3 regions of the Micromonospora sp. LA-10 genome follow, and region 2 is predicted to be linked to each of the others. Evidence: riboswitches for the same ligand, from Rfam matches in the RefSeq annotation. Region 2 holds a riboswitch; each other region holds the start of a gene.
What was found. Region 2 has a riboswitch for cyclic di-AMP ahead of ACSDG8_RS07045 (C39 family peptidase). Riboswitches for the same ligand answer to the same signal wherever they lie in the genome.
Positions count from the first base shown of each region.

Region 1: it holds a riboswitch for cyclic di-AMP, as region 2 does, so the genes downstream of both, ACSDG8_RS14515 (coiled-coil domain-containing protein) here and ACSDG8_RS07045 (C39 family peptidase) in region 2, are expected to answer to the same signal.
Region 3: it holds a riboswitch for cyclic di-AMP, as region 2 does, so the genes downstream of both, ACSDG8_RS24945 (coiled-coil domain-containing protein) here and ACSDG8_RS07045 (C39 family peptidase) in region 2, are expected to answer to the same signal.

Region 1 is NZ_CP195710.1:3,090,697-3,099,968, forward strand. It holds gene ACSDG8_RS14470 (RNA polymerase sigma factor) at 1-130, shown strand, start outside; gene ACSDG8_RS14475 (dihydrofolate reductase family protein) at 167-802, shown strand; gene ACSDG8_RS14480 (CsbD family protein) at 863-1,036, opposite strand; gene ACSDG8_RS14485 (heavy metal translocating P-type ATPase) at 1,104-3,356, opposite strand; gene ACSDG8_RS14490 (hypothetical protein) at 3,374-4,354, opposite strand; gene ACSDG8_RS14495 (heavy-metal-associated domain-containing protein) at 4,389-4,595, opposite strand; gene ACSDG8_RS14500 (metal-sensitive transcriptional regulator) at 4,676-4,975, shown strand; gene ACSDG8_RS14505 (SHOCT domain-containing protein) at 5,101-5,310, shown strand; gene ACSDG8_RS14510 (YibE/F family protein) at 5,475-6,749, shown strand; cyclic di-AMP (ydaO/yuaA leader) riboswitch at 6,904-7,034, shown strand; gene ACSDG8_RS14515 (coiled-coil domain-containing protein) at 7,039-8,067, shown strand; gene ACSDG8_RS14520 (carbonic anhydrase) at 8,129-8,788, opposite strand; gene ACSDG8_RS14525 (helix-turn-helix transcriptional regulator) at 8,948-9,272, shown strand, end outside.
Region 2 is NZ_CP195710.1:1,511,566-1,520,837, reverse strand. It holds gene ACSDG8_RS07075 (uracil-xanthine permease family protein) at 1-813, opposite strand, end outside; gene ACSDG8_RS07070 (alpha-ketoglutarate-dependent dioxygenase AlkB) at 909-1,520, opposite strand; gene ACSDG8_RS07065 (polysaccharide pyruvyl transferase family protein) at 1,587-2,912, opposite strand; gene ACSDG8_RS07060 (acyltransferase family protein) at 3,068-4,285, shown strand; gene ACSDG8_RS07055 (hypothetical protein) at 4,366-4,704, shown strand; gene ACSDG8_RS07050 (hypothetical protein) at 4,840-5,604, shown strand; cyclic di-AMP (ydaO/yuaA leader) riboswitch at 5,905-6,045, shown strand; gene ACSDG8_RS07045 (C39 family peptidase) at 6,251-7,084, shown strand; gene ACSDG8_RS07040 (alpha/beta fold hydrolase) at 7,646-8,392, shown strand; gene ACSDG8_RS07035 (CDP-glycerol glycerophosphotransferase family protein) at 8,399-9,272, opposite strand, start outside.
Region 3 is NZ_CP195710.1:5,273,690-5,282,961, forward strand. It holds gene ACSDG8_RS24910 (LuxR C-terminal-related transcriptional regulator) at 1-632, shown strand, start outside; gene ACSDG8_RS24915 (DsbA family protein) at 634-1,185, opposite strand; gene ACSDG8_RS24920 (redoxin domain-containing protein) at 1,185-1,679, opposite strand; gene ACSDG8_RS24925 (BON domain-containing protein) at 1,739-2,413, opposite strand; gene ACSDG8_RS24930 (hypothetical protein) at 2,592-2,996, opposite strand; gene ACSDG8_RS24935 (STAS domain-containing protein) at 3,430-3,789, shown strand; gene ACSDG8_RS24940 (SRPBCC family protein) at 3,891-4,367, shown strand; gene ACSDG8_RS24945 (coiled-coil domain-containing protein) at 4,364-5,443, opposite strand; cyclic di-AMP (ydaO/yuaA leader) riboswitch at 5,448-5,579, opposite strand; gene ACSDG8_RS24950 (cation diffusion facilitator family transporter) at 5,723-6,637, opposite strand; gene ACSDG8_RS24955 (HelD family protein) at 6,732-8,849, opposite strand; gene ACSDG8_RS24960 (alpha/beta fold hydrolase) at 8,974-9,272, opposite strand, start outside.

The DNA of each region.
Region 1 (9,272 bases), 1.6 Mb from region 2:
CCGCGCGCATCTGCTCGACCTGGCCGGGGACCGGGCGGACGCGCGGGCCGCGTACCTGGCCGCCGCACGGGCCACCACCAGCCTGCCGGAGCGCCGTTACCTCCAGGCCGGCGCCGCCCGCCTGGCCTGACCGATGAGTTGACGCGCGCCCGGGGGTCCACCCGTCATGGGAGAGGTGACCAGTCAGATGTCGGTGTCGCTGGACGGCTACGTGGCGGCGCCGGGCCAGAGCCAGGCGGACCCGCTGGGCCGTGGTGGCCTGCGGTTGCACGAGTGGGCGTTCGCCACCGAGAGCTGGCGCGCGCAGCACGGCCAGGAGGGCGGGGAGCGCAATTCGGACGCCGAGGTGATCGAGGAGATGACCGAGGGCGTCGGCGCGTACGTGATGGGCCGGCGCATGTTCGGCGGCGGCGAGGGTCAGTGGGACCTCGGGTGGACCGGCTGGTGGGGCGACGACCCGCCGTTCCGGACTCCGGTGTTCGTGCTGACCCACCACCCGCGGGAACCGCTGGTCATGAGCGGCGGCACGGAGTTCCACTTCGTCACCGACGGCCCCGGGGCGGCGCTGGAGCGGGCCCGGTCGGCGGCGGGTGACGGGCGGGTCTGCGTGGCCGGTGGCGGCGCCACGGTACGCCGTTACCTGACCGACGGGCTGCTCGACTCGGTCTGGCTGCACACGGTGCCGATCGTGCTGGGCGGCGGCACGCCGCTGTTCGACGGGCCGCTGGACGTGGTGCTGGAGCCGGAGAAGGTGGTGGCGTCGCCCACTGTCACGCACGTGCGCTACCGGGTTCGACGCTGACCGGTACGGCACGCCGGGCCGGCCCGAAGGGCCGGCCCGGCGACGTGCACTGCGCGTACGTCAGCTCTTGAAGGCGTCCTTGACCTTCTCGGCGGCCTGCTTGAGCTTGGCGCCGGTCTGGTCGTTGCGGCCCTCGGCCTCCAGGCGCTCGTTGTCCGTGGCCCGGCCGACGCCCTCCTTGACCTTGCCCGCGGCGTCCTGGGAAGTGTTGTCGATCTTGTCGTCGAGACCCATGATGACCTCCACTGATGCGATTGCCTGTCGACAACTGGTTACCCCGTCGGCCACCCGCCCAATCCCCTCACCCGATCGGGCGGAAGCGCCGCAGCCGCAGGCTGTTGCCGACCACGAAGACCGACGAGAACGCCATCGCCGCCCCGGCGAGCATCGGGTTGAGCAGCCCGGCCGCCGCCAGCGGCAACGCCGCGACGTTGTAGGCGAACGCCCAGAACAGGTTTCCCTTGATGATCGCCAGCGTGCGCCGGGAGAGCCGGATCGCGTCCACGGCCGCGGTCAGGTCGCCCCGGACCAGCGTCAGGTCGGCGGCCTCGATGGCCGCGTCGGTGCCGGTGCCCATGGCCAGCCCGAGGTCGGCCCGGGCCAGCGCGGCGGCGTCGTTGACCCCGTCGCCGACCATCGCGACCACCCGGCCCTCGCCCTGGAGCCGCTCGATCACCGCGACCTTCTCGGCGGGCAGCACCTCCGCGATCACCTCGTCGATGCCGACCTCGGCGGCCACCGCCTTCGCCACAGTGGCGTTGTCGCCGGTGAGCAGCACCGGTGTGAGCCCCAGCTCGCGCAGCCGGGCGACGGCCGTCCGGCTGGTCGGCTTCACCGCGTCGGCCACCGCGAGCACGCCCCGGGCCCGCCCGTCCCAGCCGGCCAGGATCGCCGTCCGGCCCGCCGCCTCCGCGCCGGTCGCGGCCCGCGCGACCTCCTCGGGTACGTCGAGACCCCGCTCGCGCAGCAGCCGCGCTCGGCCGACCACCACGGTCCGGCCGTCGACGGTGCCGGTCACGCCGAGCCCTTCGGCGTTGGCGAACTCGCCGACCGGCGGCAGCGGACCGGCCTCGGCCGCGGCCTCGGCGACGGCCCGGGCGATCGGGTGCTCGGAGGCGGCCTCCAGCGCGCCGGCCACCCGGAGCAGTTCGGCAGCGTCCTCGCCGTCGGCGGGCAGCACCTCGGCCAGCGCCATCCGGCCGGTGGTGACGGTGCCGGTCTTGTCCAGCACGACGGTGTCGACCCGGCGGGTGGACTCCAGCATCTCCGGCCCCTTGATGAGCACCCCGAGCTGCGCCCCGCGGCCGGTGCCGACGAGCAGCGCGGTCGGCGTGGCCAGGCCGAGCGCGCACGGGCAGGCGATGATCAGCACGGCCACCGCGGCGGTGAACGCGGCGGTCGGCCCGGAGCCGGTGCCGAGCCACCAGCCGAGCGTGCCGGCGGCCAGCGCGATCACGATCGGCACGAAGACGCCGGAGATCCGGTCGGCGAGCCGCTGCACGGCCGCCTTGCCGGTCTGCGCCTGCTCCACCAGCCGCGCCATCTGGGCGAGCTGGGTGTCGCCGCCGACCCGGGTGGCCCGGACGACCAGCCGGCCGCCGGCGTTCACCGTCGCGCCGGTCACCGTGTCGCCCGGCCCCACCTCGACCGGCACCGACTCGCCGGTGAGCATGCTGGCGTCGACCGCCGAGGTGCCCTCCTCGACCACGCCGTCGGTGGCGATCTTCTCACCGGGCCGGACCACGAACCGGTCGCCGACCGCAAGCTGACCGACTGGCACCCGGACCTCCTGGCCGCCGCGCAGCACCGCCACGTCCTTGGCCCCGAGTTCGAGCAGCGCGCGCAGCGCCGACCCGGCGGTGCGCTTGGAGCGGGCCTCGAAGTACCGCCCGGCCAGGATGAACACCGTCACCCCGGCGGCAGCCTCCAGGTAGATGTTGCCGGCGCCGTCGCCCCGGGTGATGTCGAAGCTGAACGGGTGCTTCATGCCGGGCATGCCGGCGTCGCCGAGGAACAGCGCCCAGAGCGACCAGCCGAACGCGGCCAGCGTGCCGAGCGAGACGAGCGTGTCCATGGTCGCCGCGCCGTGCCGCAGGTTGACCAGGGCGGCGCGGTGGAACGGCAGCCCGCCCCAGACCACGACCGGGGCGGCCAGCGTGAGCGAGGCCCACTGCCAGTAGTCGAACTGCCAGGCCGGAACCATGGCGAGCACGATCACCGGCACGGTGAGCACGGCGGAGACCCAGAGCCGGGTACGCGCGGCGCGCAGCTCGTCCACCGGCTCCCCGGCCGCTGCGGTCGCCTGCTCGGGCGGGGGCGGCACCACTGCGGTGTAGCCGGTCTTCTCGACTGTGGCGATCAGGTCGGCCGGCGCGACCTCGTCGGCGTACCGGACGGTGGCCTTCTCGGTGGCGTAGTTCACCGTCGCCTCGACGCCGTCCATCCGGTTGAGCTTCTTCTCGATCCGGGCGGCGCAGGACGCGCAGGTCATCCCGCCGATCGCCAGCTCGATCAGGTTCGGCGCGGTGGGCAGCGCCTTTCCCGTGGCAGTCATCGCGGCACCTCCGGCGCTCAACTGTGCCCGTGCCCGGGCGTGCCGTGTCCGGCGTCCGGGGTCGGTGCGGTGGTGGGTGCCGGCGCGGCGGGCGCCGGCGCGGTCTGGTCGCCGGCCAGGACGGTGAACTCGGCGGTGTGCACCGTGTCGCCGTGCCGGAAGTCCAGGTAGAGACGGTACGCCCCGGCCGAGGGCACCTCCGCGGCGAACGTGATCGCCGGACCGGCGGGTGTGCGCCCGTCGCCGGGCGTGCCCTCCGGGTGCACATGCAGGTACGCCAGGTCGCCCTGCCGCAGCGCCACCAGGTGCCCGTACGCGCCGAGGTAGGGCTGAAGGTCGGTGACCGGCCGCCCGTCGCGGCTGACGGAGAGCGTGAGCCGGCTCGTCCGGCCCGGCTCCGGCGCGCCGGTCAGGGTGACGGTGTAGCCGTCGACGGTGGTGCTGGTCGCCGGCGCCGGAAGCGGCCGGGCGGCCAGCTCGCCGGAGACCGTGACGTCCAGGCCGAGGGTCAGCGGCTCGCCGCCTTCGGGCGTGAAGTCGGCGAACGCCCGCCAGACGCCGGGGCCGTCGAGCGGGGAGGCGACCCACCAGGTGCCGTCGCCGGCCATCTCCGGGTGGACGTGCCGGAACCCGGAGAGGTCCCGCCGGGCGACGATCAGGTGCATGCGCTTGTCGTGGGCCACCTCGAAGCGGGTGACCGGCGTGCCGTCCGGGCCGGTGATCCGGAAGGCGAACTGCCCGGCCGCCGTGGTGGTGGGCTGGAGCGTGTAGCCGCGTTCGGAGACGAGCAGCCCGCCGGGCAGGTGCGCGGCGTCGCCGCCCGCGTGGTTCTCGTCACCGTGACCGGTGTCGCCGGTCCCGTGGTCGCTGCCGCTGTCGTCGTGGCGGGCCTCGGCGGCCGGGGCGACGGGATCGGCCAGGTTGCCGATCCCGTACGCCGCGCCGAAGACCGCCACGAGGCCGAGCGCGAAGCCGCTGAGCTTCGTCGCCGTGTTCATGGTTTCTCCTCGCTCCTGCGGGTCCGTGGACCCGTCACGCACCGACGAGGTCGTAGCCGGCCTCGTCGACCGCCGCCCGGACGGCGTCCGCGTCCAGCGGGTTCTGACTGGTGACGGTGACCCGGCCGGTGGCCAGGTCGACCTGGACGTCGGTGACGCCCGGAAGCGCGCTCAGCTCGGTGCTCACCGAGTTGACGCAGTGGCCGCAGGTCATGCCGCTCACCTGGTAGGTGCTCTCCATCTCGCCCTCCGATCTTATACCCCCTGGGGGTACTGCCGGAACGTTAGCATACCCCCGAGGGGTACGCTATCCTCGTTTCCATGACCGCGCCGTCCAGCCCGACCCGGGGCTACACCGCCAGCAAGGACCAACTCCTCGCCCGGCTCCGCCGCATCGAGGGTCAGGTCCGGGGCATCGAGAAGATGGTCGAGGACGACCGTTACTGCATCGACGTGCTGACCCAGATCTCGGCCATCCAGGCGGCGCTGGACAAGGTCGGCCTCGGCCTGCTCGACGGCCACGCGCGGCACTGCATGCACGAGGGCGCCGCCGAGGGCCGGGCCGACGAGATGGCGACCGAGATGATGGCCGCCGTCGGCCGCCTGATGAAGCGCGGCTGAGCGGGACCTCCGGCCCCCGGAGCCGGGCACATCGACCCGCGCCGACGCGTCGGGCCGGTCGTACCGTCGAAGTGGCGGGCAGGCCGACCCCGGCGGACCCGCGGCGACGGACGGAGGGCGGCCCGATGATGTGGCAGAGCCCGATGATGGGCTGGATGTGGATCTGGTCCCTACTGGTGCTCGCGGTGCTGGCAGGGCTCGTCTGGGCGGCTGTGCGGTGGACCGGCCCGCAGTACCTGGGCCCGACGACGGCCCGGCGCATCCTGGACGAGCGGTACGCGCGCGGCGAGATCGACGAGGACGAGTACCGGCGACGCCGGGCCGGCCTGACCTGACCCGAGCGGGGCGCGCGGCACCGGCCACGGTGCCCGGGTGCGCCCAGCCGGGCTGCCTACCATGGCCGGACGACGACCCGGACGTGGCCGACACGTCCGCGCCGGCCCGGTGACCACACCGGTCCGGCGGACCAGGCGTCGCCGCGACCGTTGGGAGAGACGCCTTGGGTGCCGACCACACCCGCCCCGCACCGCCCACGCCGCCGCGCGTACGCCGGCTGCTCGTCGCCACGGTGGTGCCGCTGTTCGCGCTCACCGTGATCGCGGCGCTGGTGCTCTGGCCCCGGCAGGACCGGGAGCCGGTCGGCGGCGCGGACGTCCCCCGCTACCACGGCACCGTGACCCGGGTGGTCACCGAGCCCTGCCCGCCGACCCCGGAGGCCCCGGAGGGCGCGGGCGGGCCCTGCGGCACCGTGACCGTCACCGCCGAGCAGGGCCCGGACGCGGGCCGGCAGGTCGAGACGCCGCTGCCGGCCGGGCCGGGGGCGCCACGGGTCGAGGTCGGCGACAAGATCGTCCTGGTCGAGCTGATCGACCCGGCCGACCCCTCGGTGAAGTCCTACAACATCGCCGAGCACCAGCGCGGCACCCCGCTGATCTGGCTTCTGGTCCTCTTCGCCGCCGCCATCGTGGCGTTCGGGCGCTGGCGCGGGCTCGCCGCGCTCGGCGGCCTGGCGGCCAGCTTCGCCATCCTGCTCGGCTTCGTGCTACCCGGCATCGGCGGCGGCCAGCCGCCGCTGCTGGTGGCTATCGTGGGCGCCGCGTTGATCATGTTCGTGGTGCTCTACCTGACGCACGGGGTCACCGCGCAGACGTCGGTGGCGGTGCTCGGCACGCTCGGCAGCCTGGTGATCACCGGTGTGCTCGGCCTGCTCGCCACGTCCGCCACCCACCTGACCGGCTTCGGCAGCGAGGACGCCACCACCCTGTCCATGTTCCAGGCCGACGTGGACCTGCACGGGCTGCTGCTGGCGGGCATCATCATCGGCTCGCTGGGCGTGCTGGACGACGTCACAGTCACCCAGGCGGCCACCGTCACCGAACTCGCGCACGCCAACCCGGGACTGTCCCGGCGGCAGCTCTACCGGGCGGCGACCCGCGTCGGCCGCGCCCACATCGCGTCCACCGTCAACACCATCGTGCTGGCGTACGCGGGCGCCTCGCTGCCGCTCCTGCTCCTGCTGGTCGCCGACTCCCGCCCGGTGAGCCAGATCCTCACGAGCGAGTTCCTCGCCCAGGAGATCGTCCGCAGCGCGGTGGCCACGCTCGGCCTGATCGCGGCCGTACCGCTGACGACCGCGCTGGCCGCGATCGTGACCACCGCCGGACGGCGCGCGCCCGGCGCGGCGCCGGCGGCCCCCGCGCCCCGTCCGCCGGGCGGACGCGACGACGCGCTGGAGGCGCTCGGCGGCGGAAAAAGCACGGAGGCGACATGGTGACACTCCGCACGGTGACCATCGATTTCAAACGCGATGCTGGTCACGGCACGCCACGGCGAAATCTCGCTATTGGTCGGCTTCCGGACGTAGATCCGCAGGAGTGCTGTCGGGTAACCTCGCTGCCGGTCACCGCCGAAGGCGCGCACCGGCGCCAGCGGTGCCGCCGCCCAATCGCCTGCGGGCGAGCCGGGGAACCAGGTACAAGGGGTGAATCCGCGCGAGCGGTAGGGGCCACTTCCGTCCCGAACCCGTCAGCTAACCCGGTCGGCGGCCGACGGAAGGGAACACTGTGACGCCACCCCTGCGCCGCTGGCTGACACCCCTGGTGGCCGTGCTGGCCTCGCTGGCAGTGCTGGCCGGGCCGAACTCGGCGATGGCGGCCCCCGCCGCCGCGGCGGCCCCGAAGCCGTCCGGGCACGAGGAGGACGGCGAACCACCACTCATCACCGAGGCGATCAACAACGCCAACCGCAACTTCCTCCAGGCGAAGGCGAAGCTGGCCAAGTCGCAGGACCGCCAGCGGCGGCTGGCCGCCGAGGTGCAGACGGCACAGGCCGAGCTCGAGGCGCTCAGCCCGCAGGTCAACCAGCTCGCCGCCCAGTCCTACCGGACCGGCCGGATGGGTGCGATGGCGATGCTGCTGGAAAGCAACTCGCCCGACTCGTTCGTCCGCCGCGTCAACGCCCTGGACGAGCTGAACCTCCTCAACGCGCAGCGCCTGGCCGCCATCAACGCGGTCAAGAACCGCGCCGAGACGGCCAAGATCGCGCTCGACGCCGAGGTACGCGAGCAGGAGAAGCAGAAGAACGCGATGGAGCGTGAGAAGGTGCAGGCCGAGCGCGCCCTCAAGCTCGTCGGCGGCCTCGGCTTCACCGGCGGCCTGGTCGACGCCACCTCACCGGTCGCCAAGATCGGCCCCGGCCGCACCGCCGACGGCGGCTGGAAGGCCGAGTCGTGCAGCGAGAGCGACCCGACCACCTCGGGCTGCGTCACGCCGCGGACGCTGCACGCCTACAAGGAGGTCCGGCGCGCCGGCTACACGCGCTTCGTGGGCTGTTACCGGCCGGGCGGGCCGTGGGAGCACCCCAAGGGCAAGGCGTGCGACTGGTCGCTGCAGAACAGCGGCTTCGCGCCCTGGCACAACAACGACACCCGCAAGTACGGCAACGACGTGGCCGCGTTCCTCATCCGCAACGCCGACCGGCTGGGCATCTACTACGTCATCTGGAACCGGCAGATCTGGTTCCCGGCCACCGGCTGGAGTTCGTACAGCGGACCGTCGAACCACACCGACCACGTCCACATGTCGATGCTCTGACCTGGACGCAGTGAGAAGGGGCCGCCCGCGGGCGGCCCCTTCTCGTCGTCCGGCGCCGCGGTCAGCCGGCCAGCGCCGCGTCCGCGTCCGCCGGCGCCGAGGGAGCGGGCAGTGACGCCGGGACCTGCGCCACTGTCCGCACCTGGCCGCCGGAGAGCCGGTACGACATCCCCACCACCGTGCACCGCCCCGCCGCGACCCGCTCGGCCAGCACGGTGGACCGGGCCAGCAGCGTCTCCACGGTCTGCGCGATGTGGACGTCGACGATGCCGTCGAGGTCCTCGATCCCCTGCCGGGCGGCCCGCAGCAGGCTGGGCGAGACCGCGTCCACCACCGCGCCCAGGTGCCCGGCCGGGGCGGCGCCGGTCCGCACCCCCTCCCGGGCGGCCTGGACCGCGCCGCAGGAGTCGTGCCCGAGCACCACCACGAGCGGCGTGCCCAGCACTGTGACCGCGTACTCGACGCTGCCGAGCACCTCGGGCCCGGCGGTGTGCCCGGCGGTACGCACCACGAAGAGGTCACCGAGGCCGCGATCGAAGATGATCTCCGCCGCGAGCCGCGAGTCGGAGCAGCCGACGATCACCGCGAAGGGGTGCTGGCCGTCGGCCACCGCCGCCCGGTGCCCGGCGTCCTGATTCGGATGCTGCGGCACGCCGGTGACGAACCGGTGATTACCGGCGCGCAGCTCCGCGAGCGCCTGCTCCGGGCTTCTCGGCGTCATCTGCCTCACCTCGTCTACCTGGGGGAACGACCAGGCCGTACGGCCTCGCGACTTCACGGTCACACGGCGTGTGGGGCACGTCAAGATTCGTGATACGCATTTCATACTTTCCCGTGCCGGGCCGCGTCCGATTCGGGCGAGCCCGTCGATGGCCATAGCATGACCACCATGGCGACCACACCAGTTGAGGACGGGAGCCGCCGTAACTGGACCTTCCTCACCAATCACGGGCATGTGCTGCTGGCGATCGCGCGCAACCCCACCGCGCGGCTGCGGGACGTGGCCGACGAGGTGGGCGTGACCGAACGGGCGGCCCAGGCCATCGTCGCCGACCTGGAGGCCGGGGGTTACCTGCGCCGCACCCGGGTGGGGCGGCGCAACGAGTACACGATCAACCCGAAGGGGCGCTTCCGGCACCCGGCGGAGGCCGACCAGCAGGTCGGCGCCCTGCTGGCCCTCTTCGCCGCCGAGTCGGCCGGGGACG
Region 2 (9,272 bases):
CGCGGCGACCGCCTTGACGTGCCCGGCGTTCTCCGCGATCAGCACCAGGATCACCGGGATGACCAGCACGACGGCGCGCGCGTCGAAGCTCGGCGTGTGGAACTCGGGGAAGCCGACCCAGGCGGCCTGCCGCAGCCCGCGTACGGCCTGCTGGTCGAGGTTGCCGGTCAGCGCGGCGAGCACCCAGCCGACCACCACGCCGACGAGGATCGACAGCCGGGCCACGAAGCCGCGGAACAGCACTGTGGTGAGCAGGATCGCGGCGAGGGTGACCACGGCGATCAGCGGCTGCGCCTTGACGCCGGTGCCGGCGCCGCCGCCGTCCCAGGCCACCGGCGCGAGGTTGAGGCCGATCAGCATGACGATCGCGCCGGTGACCACCGGTGGCATCAGCGCGTCGATCCAGCGGGAGCCGGCCACCTGCACGACCACGCCGACGATCGCGAGCGCGACGCCCGCGACCACGATGCCGCCGAGCGCCGCGCCGATGCCGCCGTCGGTCTTCGCCGCCAGCACCGGCGCGATGAACGCGAACGACGAGCCGAGGTACGAGGGCAGCCGGTTGCCGGTGATCAGCAGGAACAGCAGCGTGCCGAGCCCGGAGAAGAGCAGCGTGGTGGCGGGCGGGAAGCCGGTGATCAGCGGGACGGTGAAGGTGGCGCCGAACATGGCGACCACGTGCTGTACGCCCACGCCGACGGTGCGCGGCCAGGAGAGCCGTTCGTCGGGCTGGACCACGTCGCCGGGGCGTACCTGGCGGCCGTCGCCGTGCAGCGTCCACGGGGACCAGCGGGAGGTGGGGGACTGGGTCATCGGTCGCCCTTCGCGTCATCGGGTGACGGGGGCGTGATCGACCCTGGGAGTTGTTTCTAGCACGTGCCCAGCGCAGATGTGGGCCCGGCCCGGGCTCAGGCGACGCCGGTGGGACGGAACTGGACGCTGACGCGGGGGCCGACCGGGCGGGTGGTCTTCGGCACCGCGTGTTCCCAGGTGCGCTGGCAGGAGCCACCCATCACCACGAGGTCGCCGTGGCCGAGCGGGAACCGCAGGCTGCCGCCGCCTCCGCCGCGGGGTCGCAGCAGCAGCGCGCGCGGGGAGCCGAACGAGACGATCGCCACCATGGTGTCGATGTGCGCGGAGCGGCCCAGGGTGTCGCCGTGCCAGGCCACGCTGTCGCGCCCGTCGCGGTAGAGGCACATGCCGGCGGTGACGAACGGCTCGCCCAGCTCGGGCGCGTAGTGCCGGGTGAGCGCGTCGCGGGCCGCGGTGAGCACCGGGTGCGGCAGCGGCCGGCCGGCGGCGTACCAGCAGAGCAGCCGGGGCACGTCGACCTCGGTGTCGTACATGGTGCGGCGCTCGGCCCGCCACGGCACGTCGTTGCGCAGCGTGTCGAGCACCGCGTCGGAGCCCCGCACCCAGCCGGGCAGGTGGTCGACCCAGGCGCCCCGGCTCAGCTCGTGGCGGCGCAGCGCCCCGGCGAGCGGGCCCAGGGTCGGGCCCTGCTCGGCGAGGTCGAGCATCGAGGGCTGGTACGCGACGTCGGGCACGCCGCCGATCGTACCCTGTTTAGAACATGCGTACGACGATCAGCGCCGCAGCATCCGGCGGACCTTGCCCGGGACGGCCTGCTTGATCCGCTCGCGCAGCTGCTGCGAACGCAGCGCGTCGATGGTCTCGGTGAGCTTGGCGTTCTCGTCGCGCAGCCGCTCGATGCGGGTCAGCAGTTCGGCCGGCGGGGTGGCGGCGGCGGGCCGGACGGCCGGCGGGAACACCGTCTCGTCGACCCGCCGGTCGAAGCGGGCGGCGCTTTCCTCGTCGTCGAACGAGATGCCGAGGTCGTGCTTGCGCAGGAACGCGGTGATGGTCTCGTAGCGGGCCTTGTGGCCGTCGGTGAGTGCTGTGTAGTCGGCCTCCGCGTAGAGGTCGGCGGCGTCGACGTCGGCCGGCACGTCGCGCATGATCCGGTGCGGGATGTCGAAGTAGCGAGCCAGTTCCAGGGTGCGCGAGTCGTGCGCGAACAGGTAGCCGGGCGTGCCGGCGGCCAGCGCGGTGATGGTGCCGTGGATGCGGGTGCCGAACGCGAAGTCGTACTCGGACAGGTGTGACATCCAGGTCCACGGGTCGACGAACATGCGCACCTTGTCCTCGACGAACAGCGGGTGCGAGGTGTGCAGCGGGATGTCGCTGCTCTGGCCCCGGTGCTCGGGCGCGTCGCCGTAGAGCAGGGTGCCGAGGGTCCGCAGGTCCTGCGGCACGTAGCACAGGTTCGGGTAGCGCTCGTGGTGGTGGCGGACCACCGAGGCCATCGAGCGGACGTACGGCGAGATGGTGAGCGCCACCTTCGACTCGGCGGTCAGCTCCGGCTGCTTCTTCTGCAGCGGGAACGTGTCGCCGTGCAGGAACATCGACGGGCAGCCGATCTGCTCCACGTCGGAAAAGCCCAGCGTGTTGAGGTAGCTCTCGGTCACCTCGCCGCGTACGCCGATGCTGTGCGACCGGTCCAGCACTGCCTTGCAGAACGCGCGCACCGGCTCGTCGATCGGCCGCAGGTACTCGCGGTCGCCGTCGACGTTGGTCTGCACGCCGACGCCGAGCACCACCACCGGGATCTTCAGCCGTTCGATCAGCCGGGTCAGCGGAGTGAGGCGGTGCATGAAGCTGCGGCGGAAGGCGTTCGCCAGCGGTACGACGAACACGTCGTACCGCTCGTTGATCTCGTCGGCGAGGCGCGGATCGGCCGGGGTGCGGGTCGGTGTGATCTCCGCCGTGGAGGTGGCCAGCAGCTTGTGCGCGGCGTGGCTGAAGACCAGGTTTCCGCTGTTGTCCCCGATCCAGTTGCCGGCGAACGTCTCCTCCGGCGTGAGGACGTCGAACGGGCCCTTGCGGGCGCGGAGCAGGATCCGCTGGTGCATCCGGTTCGCTCACCTTCCGTACGGCACGGCGTGCCGCGGGCGCCGGTCGGGCGCTCGCGCGTGCAGGAACGGAAATCCTATCCGCCGCCGTGCGGGGACCGATCGGCCGTCGGCTCGCCGGGAACGTCCCGGTACTCCGGGGTAGGGTGCCCGGAATGACCAGCGCGCCCACCGTCACCCGTGCCCCGCGGCTGCCGTCGCTGACCGGATTGCGGTGGATCGCCGCGCTGCTGGTCTTCGGTTTCCACGCCGGGACCATGGGGATCGTCGCCGAGCCGCACCTCAAGACCGTGGTGGACAAGGCGTTCAGCCTCGGCCTGTCCGGCGTCGAGTTCTTCTTCATCCTCAGCGGGTTCGTGCTGGTCTGGTCGTACCGCGACGGGGAGCGGGCGTGGACGTTCCTGCGCCGCCGGCTCGCCAAGATCTACCCCAACCACGTGGTGACGTTCGTGGCGGCGCTGGCGGTGGCGGCGTGGTTCGCCGACCCGGTCCTGCCGTGGGCGGCGATCGGCAACTTCTTCCTGGTCCAGGCGTGGATCCCGCTGAACGGCTACTTCTACAGCGTCAACAACGTGAGCTGGTCGCTCTCCTGCGAGCTGGCCTTCTACCTGTGCCTGCCGCTGGTGGTGCCGCGGCTGCGCCGGGCCCGTACCGGGGTGCTCCGGGCCGTGCTGGTCGCGGCGCCGCTGCTCATCCTGGCGCTGTGGCCGGGCCAGGAGCTGGTCCCGGAGGAGCAGCGGTGGTGGTTCACCCAGATCTTCCCGGTGACCCGGTCGCTGGAGTTCTGGATGGGCGTGGCCGCCGCCGAGCTGATGCGCCGCCACCGCTGGCGCGGACCGAACCTCGCCGTCGCCACCGGCATCTTCGTCACCACCTGGGTGGTCGCCGCGCTGTGGATCCCGGCCGAGTTCTGGGCGGCGCTGCTCGCCGTGGCGTACCTGCTGGTCATCGCCGCGGCGGCGGACGCCGACGTGCGCGGCCGGCCCACCCCCTGGCGGTCCCGGCCGATGATCTGGCTCGGTGAGGTGTCGTTCGCCTTCTACCTGGTGCACGTGCTGGTCATGGTCACCGTGCTGCGGCTGACCGGGGACTGGGGCACCGGCCTGCCCGGCTGGCAGGGGCCGCTCGCGGTACTCGGCTTCCTGCTGCTCACGCTCGCGCTCGCCGCCGCGCTGCACCGCTGGGTGGAGCTGCCGATGATGCGCCTGCTCGGTCCGTCCCGCCGGTCCCGCGCGGCGTCGCGCGCACCGGCCGTGCCGGCTCCGCGCGGGCCCGCCGAGGGTGCGGGAACCCCGGCCTCCGACGGCGTCGCGCCGTCCGTCGGCGGTCCGGCCGAGGACATCGAGTACGCCGGGCGGCGTCGCCCGGACTGACACGCGCCCCGGTCGGCCGGTCGATCCGCGACACGCCGTGCGACGGTGCGTCAGTGGGGGATCGGCGGTAATTTGTACCCGTGCTTCCGATCGCGCTCACCTGCCCCATTTGGTGGGTGGCGCGCTGGACCGCCCGGATGCTGGCCAGTCTCGCCGTGGTCGTCGCCTGCTCGTTCGGCGCGGCCACGCTGCCGGCCGGCGCCGCCCCGGCCGCCCCGGCCGTGGTCGCCGGTCCGGCGTACGCGAGCACGCCGGCCGCCGCCCAGCGACCGGAACACGACCGCGCCGCCGAACGGCAGGCTCGTCCCGTCGGCGCGCCCGCCCCACGGGCGACCGACACGCTCCCGGCCGGCCCCCAGCCGGTCCCGGCCGGCCGGATCACCGCGCCGGTCGGCCTGCGGGCCCCGCCCGCCCGCTGATCCGCCCACGGGCGCTCGCCCGTCACCGCACCCACCGAACGTCATCCCGCACCCGCCCCTCGACGGCCCGGCGCACCCGCGCCCCGCCCGGCCGTGCGGAGTCTCCCGCCAGGTTCTTCCCGTGAGGTGCCGACCATGTCGCAGACCGTTCTCTACCACTTCCTCACCGCGGTCCCCGAGGCCGCCGCCATCTGGTCCTTCCTGATGCTGCTCGCGTTCGGCCTGCTCGCCGTGCTGGTGGCCCGGCCCGAGCGGGACGGCGCCGCCGAGGCCGCCGCCGAGCCGGTGGACGCGGACGCCGCGCGCCGCGACGACCTCGTCCGGTACGCCGACGAGGTGGCGGTCGCCGCCGCCGGCGCCGCCCAGACGGCCCGTCGCCGCCGGGAGCGGTGGCTGGCCGCGCAGGACGAGGCGGAACGGGCCTGGACCGCGTACGACGAGGCGGACACCGCCGCGCGCCGCCTGGCCGGGGCCGCCGCGCTGGCCGCCCCGCGCACCCCGCGAACCCCGGCGGAGTACGCGGCCCGGGAGCGCTGGCTGCACCACGCCGCCATGACGGCGCACTGGCGTGGCGACCTGTCCGCCCGCCAGCTCGCCGACGTGCTGGCGCGCCGCAACGGGTGGGACCCGCGCCGGCACCCCGCCGAGCAGGAGATCGTGCTGGCCCGCACCGTCCGGGACCGGCGCCGGGCCGGGTGGGAGAGCGCCGCCGAGCGGGAGCGACTGGCCTGGCGGGACGCCGAACTGGCCGCCGAGGCCGCCCGGGCGCTCGCCGCCGAGGCGTACGCGGCCACCCTGGCGTTGCGGCCCGCTACGGTGTCCCGCGGCGCGGCGACGACGCCCCTGCCGGTCGGCGCGGCCGTCCGCAACGCCCGTTGGCGTCCGGCCCGGGTCGGCTGAGGCGACCGAATTGTTACCGGGAATGTGGTGACCCGGCCCACCCGGTGCGTGGAAACGGGCGTCCGGCGCGGAACAGGGCAGCGGAGCGCGCAATTGCCGGTCGCCGGCTCGCCGTCTGTCCCCTTATCCGCCGCCAGGTCACATCACCACCGCTTGTCCCATTGAGCGAAGTGAGTAACCGGGTGTTCCGAAATCCGTTACCGAAGATCACGTTTACGCAGGTGGGAGCGCTTGGCAGGGGCAGTACCCGCCGGTAGTGTCGGCGCGTCCGGTGCGGTAACCGATCGCAGAATGCGACGCCGCGCCGACCCGCCTAATCGTGTCATCACGAACCGGGGAACCATGAGCACCATCGGGGTGAATCCGCGGCCACTGCCGCGGTAGGGCGTACTTCCCGCCCGAATCCGTCAGCTAACCCGGTCGGCGGCCACGGAAGGAGTCCCATCCTCGTGCCCACCCCTCGATCGTCCCCCCGCCTCCACGGCTCCGCGGTACCCGCGCTCGCCTGACGCGACCGGCACACCGCCCCTGGGCGCCCGGCATCGCGGGCGTACCCGTTCCCCCGGCCCATCCGGCCCTGCAGCACGTGTGGACACCCCGCGTGCCGGGCCGGCGTGTGCCGACACGCCCCCCGTGGAGGATTTTCGTGAAGCACCACCTGAAGCGTCAGCTGCGCCGGATCGCCACCGAACGCCCGTACCAGATCATCGCCGGATCGGCCGCGGCGCTCGTGCTGGCCGCCGGCGCCGGCACCGCCCTCGCCGCCGGTGAGGACGCCCCGGTCCGCCAGGAGAACACCGCCTCGGTCGCCGAACTCGACGCACGGCTCGGCGAGCCCGCCAGCCGGGGCGAGGCGCGCATCGTCGTCCCGCCGGCCTCGCCGAGCGCCGAGCCCAGCGCGTCGCCCAGCGCCTCCCGGTCGGCGAAGAAGGCCGCGCCGGACCCGGACGTCACCAAGGCCGCGCCGAAGCCGCCGTCCAGCAAGTCGCTCGACTACGACTACCAGGCGCAGATCAACTACTACTACTGCGGCCCGGCTGCCGTGCGCAACGCGCTCAGCGCCACCGGCATCGAGCGCAGTCAGGACGCGCTGGCCGGTCCCCTCGGCACCACCGAGATGGGCACCAACTCGGCCGAGGACACCACGCGCGTGCTCAACCAGCAGGTCAAGGGCAACCCGTACCGGACCCGGATGATTCCCGGCTCGGCCAGCCCGGCCCAGATGGACCGGCTCCAGGCCGACGTGGTCGAGGCGATCAGCAACGGCCGGGCGGTCGTCGCGAACGTCGCCGGCACCGCCACCGACACCAACGGCGGCTGGCACTCGTTCCCCGGCGGCCACTACGTCGCGGTGATCGGTTACAAGGACGACGGCCGGACCGTGCGGATCGCCGACTCGGCCGACCCGTCGCTGCCGTCGTACTGGCTCACCACCATCGACCTGGCCCACTGGATCGCCAGCCGTGGCTACTCCGCCTGACCAACCAGCACCAACCGAAGGCCGGCGCCCCTCCCGGGGGTGCCGGCCTTCTCCGTCCCGCCCGCGCCGCGCCCGTCCCCGCCGCGGCTCTCACGCGGCCTCGGCGCACCCCTCAGGCGGCGTTGGCGCGGCTCTCACGCGGCCCCGGCGCGCCGATCTTGGACTTGTGGCGCCTGGTATGCCCGGCTCACCCGCTATGGGAGGCACCACAACTCCAAGATCGACGGTGAGAGGGCGGGAAGTGCAAGATCGACGGGCGAGGGCGAGGGCGAGGGCGAGGGCGAGGGCGAGGGCGAGGGCGAGGGCGAGGGCGAGGGCGAGGGCGAGGGCGAGGGCGAGGGCGAGGGAGAGGGAGAGGGAGAGGGAGAGGGAGAGGGAGAGGGAGAGGGCGGGCGAGCGCGGGGCGAGCGCGGGGCGAGCGCGAGAGCGGCGCGCGGGGGCGGGGGCGAGCGGCGTGGGGGCGGGCGGCGTGAGGGCGGGCGGCGTGAGGGCGGGCGGCGTGGGTGGCGGGTCGGGGGTTCGGTCTCGCGTGTCCGGGGCGGGCGGTGGCAGACTGCGCCAATGGGCGATGCGACGGGGAACCGGCACCTGATTCTCCTGCACGGCATGGGCGCCACCGGCGAGGTGTGGCTGCCCTGGGCGCCACTGCTGGAGCGCCGCTGGCCCGGGCGCTGGCTCGCCCCCGACCTGGCCGGCCACGGCTGGTCGCCGCCGCTCGACGGCTACTCGTTCGAGGCCCTGGCCCAGCGCGTGGCCGACGGGCTCGGCCCGGTCCGGCTGGGTCCGGACGACCGGCTGGTGCTGCTCGGGCACTCGCTCGGCGGGGTGGTGGCGCTGGCGCTCGCGGCCCGGCAGCGGGCTCTTCCGGTCGACGCGGTGGTGGGGCTCGGCATCAAGGCGGTCTGGTCCCCGGCCGAGCTGGCGAAGGCGGCTGAGCTGGCCGCCCGGCCGGTCACCTGGTTCGCCACCCGCGACGAGGCGGCCCGCCGCTACCTGCGGGTGTCCGGGCTCGCCGGGCTGTTCGCGCCGGACCATCCGGTGGTGGAGGCGGGGCTGCGGCGGGTGGACGGCCGCTGGCGGCTGGCGATGGACCCGGCCGCGTTCGCGGTCGGCGAGCCCCGGTTGCCCGCCCTGCTGGCCGCCACCGGCGTGCCGGTGCTGCTGGCCCGCGGCGAGCAGGACCCGATGGTGAGCGACGAGCAGCTCAAGGAGCTGGGCGCGCCGGTCGCCACCCTGCCCGGTCTGGGCCACAACGCGCACGTCGAGGACCCGGCCGCCGTGCTCGCCCTGCTCGACGCGTACCTCTGAGCGGGCCTACACGACGGCGCGCTGCGCCGGGACCGCCCAGTCGGCCTCCAGCTCGCGGCGGGCGGCGGCGAGGAACGCCTCGGCGTAGGCGTCGGCGGGGAAGTCGCCCAGGTAGCGGGTACGCGCCGCCCAGCGCTGCGCGGCCTTCGGGTCGGCGTCGAGTAGGTCGGTGAGCACCTGGTCCACGTTCGACATGTCGCGCCGCAGCACGTAGCCGGAGGCCGCGAGCGGGAACCGCTCGACGAAGTGCTCGCCGTCGGCGCCGGTGTCGGTGACCGCGTACGGCTTGCCGGAGTAGAGCCAGTCGGAGATGACGCCGGAGACGTCGGAGACCAGCGCGTCGGCGCGGTTGACGCACTCGGTGAGCGTCAGCTCGCGGGCCGCGGCGGCGCCCCACACGTGCGGGCGGCCGGTCTTGGCCCGGTCGGCGGCGAGCAGCTCGGTGAGCCGGGCGAGCTGGCGGGCCGAGGCCGGGTTCTTGCCGGTGTACGGGTGGGCGCGCAGGATCACCGCCGCCCCGCGGTCGATCAGCCGGCGGATCAGCGTCTCGGCCACCGGCAGCGAGCAGTAGTTGGCGTCGGCGTGGTGCCCGGTCCAGGTCGGGGTGTAGAGGACCGTCGGGTGCGCGGAAGCGGTGACCGGCTCCCGGCGTACCTCGATGGCTTCGACCTGGGGCCGGCCGACCACGACGAACTTGTCGGCGGGGATCTCCACGCCGGCGCGGGCGTACCTGTCGATCGCTGCCTGCCCGGCCACGAAGATCTTGTCGAAGATGGCCGAGATCGGGTTGGCGCTGGGGGCCTTGTCGCTGTCGCCGTGGTGCAGCTGCACGTGGGTGAGCTGGTTGAACCGGATCAGGTGGGCGTTCTTCGCGCCGTGG
Region 3 (9,272 bases), 2.8 Mb from region 2:
CCGCCGGTGACGCCGACGGCGCCCGGGCGCTGCTCGACGCCACGGGCGACGGGCCGGCGCCGGAGCTGGCGGCCGCCCGGTTGCTGCTGCGCGCCGGTGACGCCCGCGCCGCGGAGCGGGCGCTGCCCGACTGGGCCGGGCCCGGCGCGGCGGACTGGCCGCTACCGGTGCGGCTCGGCGCGGGGCTGCTCGACGCGGCGCTGGCCGGCGGGGCCGGGGACGCCCGGCGGGCCGGGCGGGTGCTGGAGGAGGTGCTGGCGCTCGCCGAGCCGGACGGCTTGCGGCGCGTCTTCACCCGGGCCGACCCGGGGGTACGGGACCTGCTGGCCGCGCACCTGGACTCGGGCACCGCGTACTGGGCGACGGTGAGCGAGCTGGTCCGGGGCGCTGAAGCGCAGCCGGTCACCGGGACGGCGGACGGTCCGGCGCGCGGGCTGGACGAGCCGCTCACCGAGCGGGAGCTGACCATCCTGCGGTACCTGCAGAGCATCCTGTCCAACGTGGAGATCGCCGCCGAGCTGTCGCTGTCGGTGAACACCGTCAAGACGCACGTGCGCAACATCTACCGCAAGCTCGACGCGACCCGCCGGCGGGACGCCGTCCGGCGGGCGCGCGACCTGCGGTTGATCTGACTCAGGCGTCGGCGGCGGCGTCCACCACTGTGAGCAGTTCGGCGACGTCGTAGCCGCCGTCGTGGCGGACGTCGTTGACGAACAGCGTCGGCGTGCCGTTGACGCCGCTGCGGATGCCGCCGACGAAGTCCTGCCGGACCCGGTCGGCGTACTCCTGCCGGCCGACCTCCGCGGCGATCTCGTCCGGCGACAGGCCGATCTGCTCGACGCCGAGCGACAGGTGCACCGGGTCGAGCTGGTCCTGGTGCTGGAAGAGCCAGTCGTACATCTCCCAGAACCGGCCCCGGGCGGCGGCCGCCTCGGCGGTCTCCGCCGCGCTCTCCGCGTACGGGTGGATGTTGGCGATCGGGAAGTGCCGGTACGCCAGGCGCACCACGTCGGCGCGCTGGCGCAGCACCTCGGTGAGGTTCGGGTACGCGGCGCCGCAGAACCGGCACTGGAAGTCGCCGTACTCGACGATCGTGACCGGCGCGTCCACCGGCCCGCGTACGTGGTCGCGGTCGGTCACCGGGGTCCGCAGCCGTGCGGTGGTGACCTGAAGTGGCGTGGTCATCAGGCGTTCACCCGCCGATCCGAATCGAGCCGAACCAGTGCGTCGAGGATGCCGTCCACGCCCGGGTTCACCTCGGGCGGCGACAGGTGGCTCCAGGCGACCCGGCCGTCCGGGTCGACTACTACGAGCGCCCGGTCGGACTGCCCGCGCGGCGCGTACGCGCCGTAGCGGCGCGACACCTCGCCCTTGGGCTCGAAGTCGGCGAGCAGCGGGAACTGGATGCCCTGGCTCTCGGCGAACGCCCGGTGCGAGTCGACGCTGTCCACCGAGATGCCCAGCAGCACCGCGTCGTGCCGCTCCAGCTCGGGCAGGGCCGCCTGGTAGAGGGCCATCTGCTCGCCGCAGACCGGTGACCAGTCGGCGGGATAGAAGGCCAGCACCACCGGACGGCCCCGGAACTGGCCGGGACCCACCTGTCGCCCGTCCGGCGCCGCCGGCAGCGTGAACCCGGGGACGGCCCGCCCGGGTGTGATCAGCCCGTTCGGATCACTCATGCCTCCCACCATGGCCGGCGCCCGGGTGAGGCGGGCTCACCCGGGCGGGGTGGTTCGGCTCAGCGCACGACGAGGTGGTTGTGCACCTCCCGGATGCCGGGGGCGTTCCACACCACCCGCTCGATCTCCGCGCGTTCGCCGGCGGAGTGGACCTGCCCGCCCAGCAGCACGGTGTCGCCGTGCACCCGGACGTCGACGCTCTCGGCCTCGGTGGCGGCGTTGCGCGCGAGCGCGTCCACGATCCGCTCGGCCAGGTCGTGCCCGTCGGCGCGTACCGCCGGGCGCACGGCGATTCCGTTGCTCACCCCGCGTACGCCGGTGAGCCGGGCGACCGACCGTTCGGCGGCCCGCCGCTGGTACTCCCACTCGACGTCGCCGTGCAGCGTGACCCAGCCGTCGGAGACGGTCACCTGCAGCGCCTCGACCGGCACGAAGGCGTCCCATTCCAGCGCCCGTACGGCCGCGACGGCGATCTCCGGGTCCTTCCGCCCGGCCGCGGTGGCGATCTGGACGAAAAGGTCGTTGGCGACCGCGCGGACCCGGGCGGCCCGGTGCGCGGCGCGTTCGGCGGCCCACTTCTTGGCGTAGCTGTCCACCCGGCCGGTCAGCGTCACCACGCCCTCGGTGACAGTCACCCCGATCTCTTCCGGGCCGACCCGGGGTTCCCAGGTCAGTTCGTCGAGCACCGCGGACTGGATGTCCCGGTCGGTGCGCGTGATCGTGTCGGTGGCCATCCGGCTCTCCCTCCGTCGATGGCGGCGCGGGCACGCGGTCCCGCACCCGCGATCCTGCGCGTGTCCCGGGTGACCGGCCCTCACCCGGTCCGGGTGAGGCGACGGCGACATTCGGCGGCATCACACGACGGTGGCCGCCCCGGGAGTCCCGGGGCGGCCACCGTGCGGTGCGTGCGGGTCAGCCGTCCAGGCCGGCCGGGGAGTTCGGGCGGTCCACGTCCACGAACTCGATCTCGTCCGCGGCGCGGTCGCGGCTGCCCGCGGCGCGGGCGGCGGTGCCGGCGGCCCAGCCGATCGCCGCGCCCGCGAGCGCCGCCGCGATCAGCAGCGTCCAGGGCAGGGCGGGCCGGCGCCCGGCCAGCGCGTCGAAGGCGAGCGTGGCACGCCGGCGCGCCTCCTCGGCGGCGGAGCCGACCAGGTCGGTGGCGTCGTCGGCGAGGCCGGAGGAGTTGCGGCGGGCGGTGCGGGTGGCGTCGCGCACGCTGTCACCGGCGGAGCCGGCCGCGGAGAGCAGGTGCGACCACGCCTGGTCGGCGACCCGCTCGGCCTTGCCCCGGCGGTCCAGCAGGTTGGATCCGAACATAGTTCTACCTCCTCGGGTGCCGAAGGCCGGCGGCCACTTCGGACTCCGGTGTCCATCCGGCGCGTCACGGGTTGACTCCCCCGGGCAGTGCCCCGCGCGCGGCGGCGGCAAACCCACAGTGGGTCGCGGTCGCCCACCCGTCTCCGGAAACGGGACGAACCACCCGAACGCGCCGAGAGTGGGGTGTCGGCGCTAAGTGCGCGCGCCCGCTACCCTGGTCGGCGGATCGACGGGTCCGACCGGCCGTAAGGCTGGCCGTGGCCCGCGGCGAAGGGGAAACTGGAACCCGGAGGTCCGGATTGGGTACGCCCAGGTGTGCCCAGTTCGCGAATTGCTCATCCCGGGGGGTGGCGACCGAGGCGTTGGAGGAATACTCTCGGTCGCGGCCCGCGTACTGATGAGGCGCCCGTCAAGGGCGAGTGGAGGTGCTCGCGTGAGCCTGTCGATCGTGAAGTCGGTGCGGCCGGGTGGTGTCGTCCAGATCGCGCCCCGTGGGGAGATCGACGTCGACACCGCGTACGAGGTGCGGGAAGCGATCGCCGAGGTGCTCGCGAAGGGCCGTCCCTCGCGCATCGAGCTGAACATGCGGCTCGTCACGTTCATCGACTCGGTCGGCATCAGCGCCATGGTCGCCGGCTTCCAGACCTGCGAGGTCAGCGGCGTCAAGCTGGTGGTCACCGAGCCGAGCCGGTTCGTGCACCGGCAGCTCTGGGTGACCGGCCTGCTCGGCCTCTTCGGCGCTCCCGAGCCGTGGTTCGCCGACGACACCCCCGAGGTGCTGCCCGGCGCCTGAGCGCCGCTCACACCCCCTCCGGCCAGGGGACCTTCTACCCGTTGCCAGTCCGGCGTCCGTACGGGACGATCGTCGCGACGCACGACGGCGAGGGGGCCCGCTTGCAGAGCAGCGACAGCTTCAGCTACACCGTGCAGACCCGGTGCAGCCGGGCCGACGCGGTGGCCCTGCTGGGTGACCTGAGTCGCCAGGGTGAGCTGCATCCGCTGATCGTCCGGGTCCGGCAACTGCCGGCCCGGCCGGGCGCGCTGGCCAGCTACGCGATCACCGACCGGCTGCAACTGGGCCCGCTGCACTTTCCGGTCACGTACCAGGCGGACGTGCTGGTCGCGAACGAGGACGAGGTGGTCACGGTGGCCCGGCAGCAGCCGGCGACCACGGTGCGCAACCACACCCGGCTGCGCGACGAGCCGGACGGCACCGTACGCATCGACGTGGAGATCACGCTGACCGCGCCGGCGCCGCTGTTCGGGTACGCGTTCCGTCAGGCCCGGGCGGCTCACCTGAGCCTGGCGGCGCGTCTCGGCGCGACGCTGGAGGGCCGGCCCGATCCGGCCGGCCCCCCTGGTGCGCGCTAGTACACCGACAGGTGCACGTGGTTGGTGTGGTCGCTGGACGGGTCGCCGTTGCCGCCGCTGTACGACTTCCACCCGCTGCTGGGCAGCCAGATCTGCTTGAACCAGATCACGTAGAGCACGGCGAGCGGGTCGGCGTTGCGCACGAAGTAGGCGGCCAGGTTGTTGCCGTACGTCCGGTCGCCGCCGGTGGCCACGCCGCCGAAGCCGTTCTTCTGGGCGGCGAAGTCGCAGGCCCGCCCCTTCGGGTGCTCGCCCGAGCCGCTGGGCCGGTGGCACGAGACGTACCGGGTGAAGCCGGCCGCCTTGGCCTGCTGCAGCGCGTGCAGCGTCCGCGGGGTGATGCAGCCGTTGGCCGGGGTCGGGTCGTTGACGCTGCACGACTCCGACGGCCACGAGCCGTCCGAGTTGCGCGGCGCCGGCTTCGCGTTCTTGTTGGAGGTGCCCTGGACGCTGCCGCCTCCGCTGCTGCTGTTGCTGCGTGCGGAGCGCTGGTTCGCCACTTCGAGCGCGCGCTCGGCCTGCTCCTTGCGCTTGCCCATCACCGTGACCTGCTTGCGTTGCTCGCGGATCTCGGTGTCGAGCGCGGCCCGGGTGCGGGTGGCCTCGTCGCGGGTGGCGATCAGTTCGCGCACCGTGCGGTCCTCGTGCGCGGCGACCTGTCCCAGGGTGGCGGCCCGATCCATGAAGCCCGCCGGGCTGCTGCTGTCGAGCAGCGCCGCTGCGGTGCCGAGGCGGCCGGCACGGTACGCCACTCCGGCGATCTCGCCGACCTTGGCGTCGCGTGCGGCGAGTTCGGCGCCGACCGTCTTGAGCTGGTCGTTCAGCTGCTTCTGGCGGTTCACCGACTGGTTCAGCGCGGCCTTCGCCTCCAGCCAGCCCTTGCTGGCCGCGTCGAGTTGGGCGCGCAGCTCCGGCGTGCCGCCCTCGTCGTCGCCGGGTGCGGCGGCGAGCAGGGCGGTCCGGGGCGCCGCCGAGGCGGGGGAGGCCGGAACGGTCGCGACGCCGAGAGTCAGGGTCGCGACGAGCAGGGCCGCCAACCGGGCGGCCGTCCGTCGTGCAGGTGCCACTGGGGGCATTCACATGTCCTTCCGTCAACCGCCGACCGGGTTAGCTGACGGGTTCGGGACGGAAGATCCCTACCGCTGACGCGGATGCACCCCACGTGCGTGGTTCCCCGGCTCGCCCCTTCGGGCGATTAGGCGACGGCCACCCCACCTGCGCCGGTGACGCCGGTGGCTGCGGCCGCGACCGAGCCTACCGGCGCTGCCCGGACGCGGCTCCGATGCGTGGTGCCGCATGGTGGGGCAAAACCGACATTACTGTACAACAGCCACAGTGATTTAAGTCTGTCCTAATCACCACTCGGTCTTGCCGCACACGCCCGCGGACGCTCCGGGTTCGACCTGCAACGTGGCGTGATCGATGGAGAAGTCCTCGTGCAGCGCGGCCCGGGCGGCGGCCAGCACCCCGCCGGGGTCGACGCCCGGATCGGTGGTCAGGTGCGCCGAGGCCACCTCCATCCCGGAGGTGAGCGTCCAGACGTGCAGGTCGTGCACCTCGGCCACGCCGGGGACCGCGGCCAGCCGGTCGTGCACGGCGGTCACCTGCAGGTGCTCCGGCGCCGCCTGCACCAGGATGCGCACCGCGGCCCGGCCGAGCCGCCAGGTGCGCGGCAGGATGAACAGGCCGATCCCGACGGCGACCAGGGGGTCCGCCCACCACCAGTCGGTGACCGCGATGACCAGCGCCGCGGCGATCACGCCGAGCGAGCCGAGCAGGTCGCCGAGCACCTCCAGGTACGCCCCGCGCAGGTTGATGCTCTCCTTCGATCCGGCCCGCAGCAGCGCGAAGGCGACGATGTTGGCGAGCAGGCCGAGCACCGCCACCACGAGCATCGGGCCGGCGAGCACCTCCGGCGGCTCGCCGAAGCGGCGTACCGCCTCGACCAGGACGTAGACCGCGACGGCGCCGAGCAGCACTGCGTTGGCGAGGGCGGCGAGCACCTCCAGCCGGTAGAGCCCGAACGTGCGCTGCGGGTCGGTGCCGGCGCGGCGAGTGGCGGTGATCGCCGCGAGGGCCATGCCGATGCCGAGCACGTCGGTGAACATGTGCCCGGCGTCGGAGAGCAGGGCGAGCGAGCCGGTGGTGAAGGCGGCCACCGCCTCGACCACCATGAGGACGGCGAGCAGCGCGAACGCGGCCCAGAGGCGGCCCCGGTGGCGGTGTGCCGCGTTGGCCACCGCGCCGCTGTGGTCATGACCTGCGCCCACGCCAACACCCTCCCTGCCGCGTACCGGCCGGGCCCAATGTATGCTCACATCGCTATGTATGCAAGTGAACTGTGGGCGGCGCCGACGCGACCACTCACCCCACCGGGTCGAGCGTGGTGAGACGCTGCGTCGCCCGGGACAGCGCCACGTAGAGCGTGCGCACGCCCGACCCGGGATCGGCCCGGATCTCGCTCGGCGCCACCAGCACCACGCCGTCGTACTCCATGCCCTTGGCCTGCAGGCTGGTCACCACCTGCAGCCGGCCCGCGCCGCGCGTGCCCAGCCAGCCGGCCACCTCGTCCCGGCGCGGCACCGGCGTGATCACGCCGACAGTGCCCTCCACCTGCCTGAGCAGCGCCTCGACCGCCTCGACGGTGGCCGCCGGCAGCTCGGCGGCGGGCACCGTGCGCTCCACCGGCGGCACGCCGGTGGACCGGACCGCGTCGGGCAGCGGCAGATCCGGGTACAGCCGGCGGATCTCCGCCGCCGCCACCGCGAAGATCTCCGCCGAGTTGCGGTAGTTGGTGGTCAGCTCGTAGCGGTGCCGCTTGCGCCGGCCCAGCGCCTGGTCCCGGGCCCGGTCCAGCTCCTGCGGGTCGCCGGTCCAGGCCGTCTGCGCCGGGTCGCCGACCACCGTCCAGGACGCCAGCCGCCCGCGCCGGCCCACCATCCGCCACTGCATCGGCGACACGTCCTGCGACTCGTCCACCACCACGTGCGCGTAGTCGCGGTAGTCGGCCGGACGCTCCCGGGCCGCCGCCCGGGCGGCGCGCTGCCGATCGGCGTACGTGCTCAGCTCGCGCACACCACCGGCGAGCTGGTACGGGTCGCGCTTGGGTCGGGCCCGCTGCACCGGCTTGCCCAGCAGCGCGTCCAGCTCGTCCAGCAACGCGATGTCCGCCACCGTCAGCCCGTCGGTGGCGAGCGTGCGGTACGCCTGCCCGAGCAGCCGGATCTCGGCCGAGGAGAGGATCCCCCCGGCGTAGCGGCGCAGCCGGTCCGGGCGGGCCAGCCAGTCCAGCACGTGCCGCGGGTGCAGCCGGGGCCACCACGCCTTGAGGAACTCGCGGAACTCCGGCCGCTCGATGATCTCGTCCTCGAACGCGGGCTGCTCCGGCAGCCGGCCCACCCGCAGCGTGCGGGCCTGCGCGTAGAGCGCGGCGAGCACCGCGTCGAACGCCGACCGGCGCACCTCGTTGCGGCGCGCGCCCCGGGCCAGCGTCCGGTCCCGGATCGCGTCCAGCGCGGGACGCTCAAGGCGCAGCAGCTCACCCCGGTACAGCAGGCGCAGCTCGGCGGGGGAGTCCGGCACCGCGTCGCGTACCGCGCGCTCCAGCACCCGGCGCATCCGCAGCGAGCCCTTCACCGCCGCCACGTCCGGCGGGTCGGTCCGGGACGCCGACAGGCCCGGGAACAGCGAGCCGAGCGAGTGCAGCGTGGCGGTCTCCTCGCCCAGCGACGGCAGCACCGAGGCGATGTACTCGACGAACACGCCGGACGGGCCGACCACCAGGATGCCGCCGCCGGCGTACCGGGCCCGGTCGGAGTAGAGCAGGTACGCGGCCCGGTGCAACGCCACAGCAGTCTTGCCGGTCCCCGGACCGCCGGAGACGATCGTGACGCCGTTGCCGGGGGAGCGGATCGCCTCGTCCTGCTCGCGCTGGATGGTGGCGATGATGTCCCGCATGCCCCGGCCGGTGGCCCGGGACAGCGTGGCCAGCAGCGCCCCGTCGCCGACCACCGCCATGTCCGGCGGCGCGGCCTCCGGGTCCAGCAGGTCGTCCTCGATCCGGGTGACCTTCTCCGAGGCCGACTGGATCGTGCGCCGGCGCACCACGCCCCGAGGCTCGGCGGGCGTGGCCTGGTAGAACGCGGCGGCAGCCGGGGCCCGCCAGTCCACCACCAGCGTCTCCGCGTCCACGCCCCGCACACCCAGGCGGCCGACGTGCAGCACCTGCCCGGTACGCAGATCCAGCCGCCCGAACACCAGCCCCTCGTGCTCGGCGTCGAGCACGTGCCGGCGCTGGGCGGCGTGGAAGACCATCGCGTCCCGCTCGACCAGCGCGCCGAAGTTGCCGACCCGGGCCAGCTGATAGCCCTCCCGCTCGGCGTCGGCCGCCGACCGGCGCAGTTCGGCCAGCCGGGCGTACACCCGGTCGAGGTGGCGCTGCTCGGCGGCGATCTCCCGGTCCAGCGTGGTCTGGTCGGTCAACGCGGATGCTCCTGTGGTCGGACGACACGACGGGCTGAATGAGGGTACGGGCCCTCGGCAACCGCGGCGCCGGGGCATGCCGTCCGCGTGGCGTACGTCAGTGCCGTCCGGGAGCGGGGGACGCTCAGAGGCGGGTCGCCGGGCGGCCGGCCAGCACCCGGTCCACCACCCCGGCCACGGCGGAGTTCACCTGGTCCGGGCGCTCCATCATCAGCATGTGGCCGGCGCCCGGGCACACGGTCAGCTCCGTGGTGGGCAGCGTCGCCGCGATCGACTCGGCGCACGGCGGCGGGGTGAGCCGGTCCCGGTCGCCGACCAGCGCGGCGGCCGGCAGCCCGCCGAGCGCGGCGAGCGTCTCCAGCCGGTGCTGCGCCCCGATCGAGGCGCGGAACCCGCCGATCGAGCGCAGCGTGGCGCGGGCCA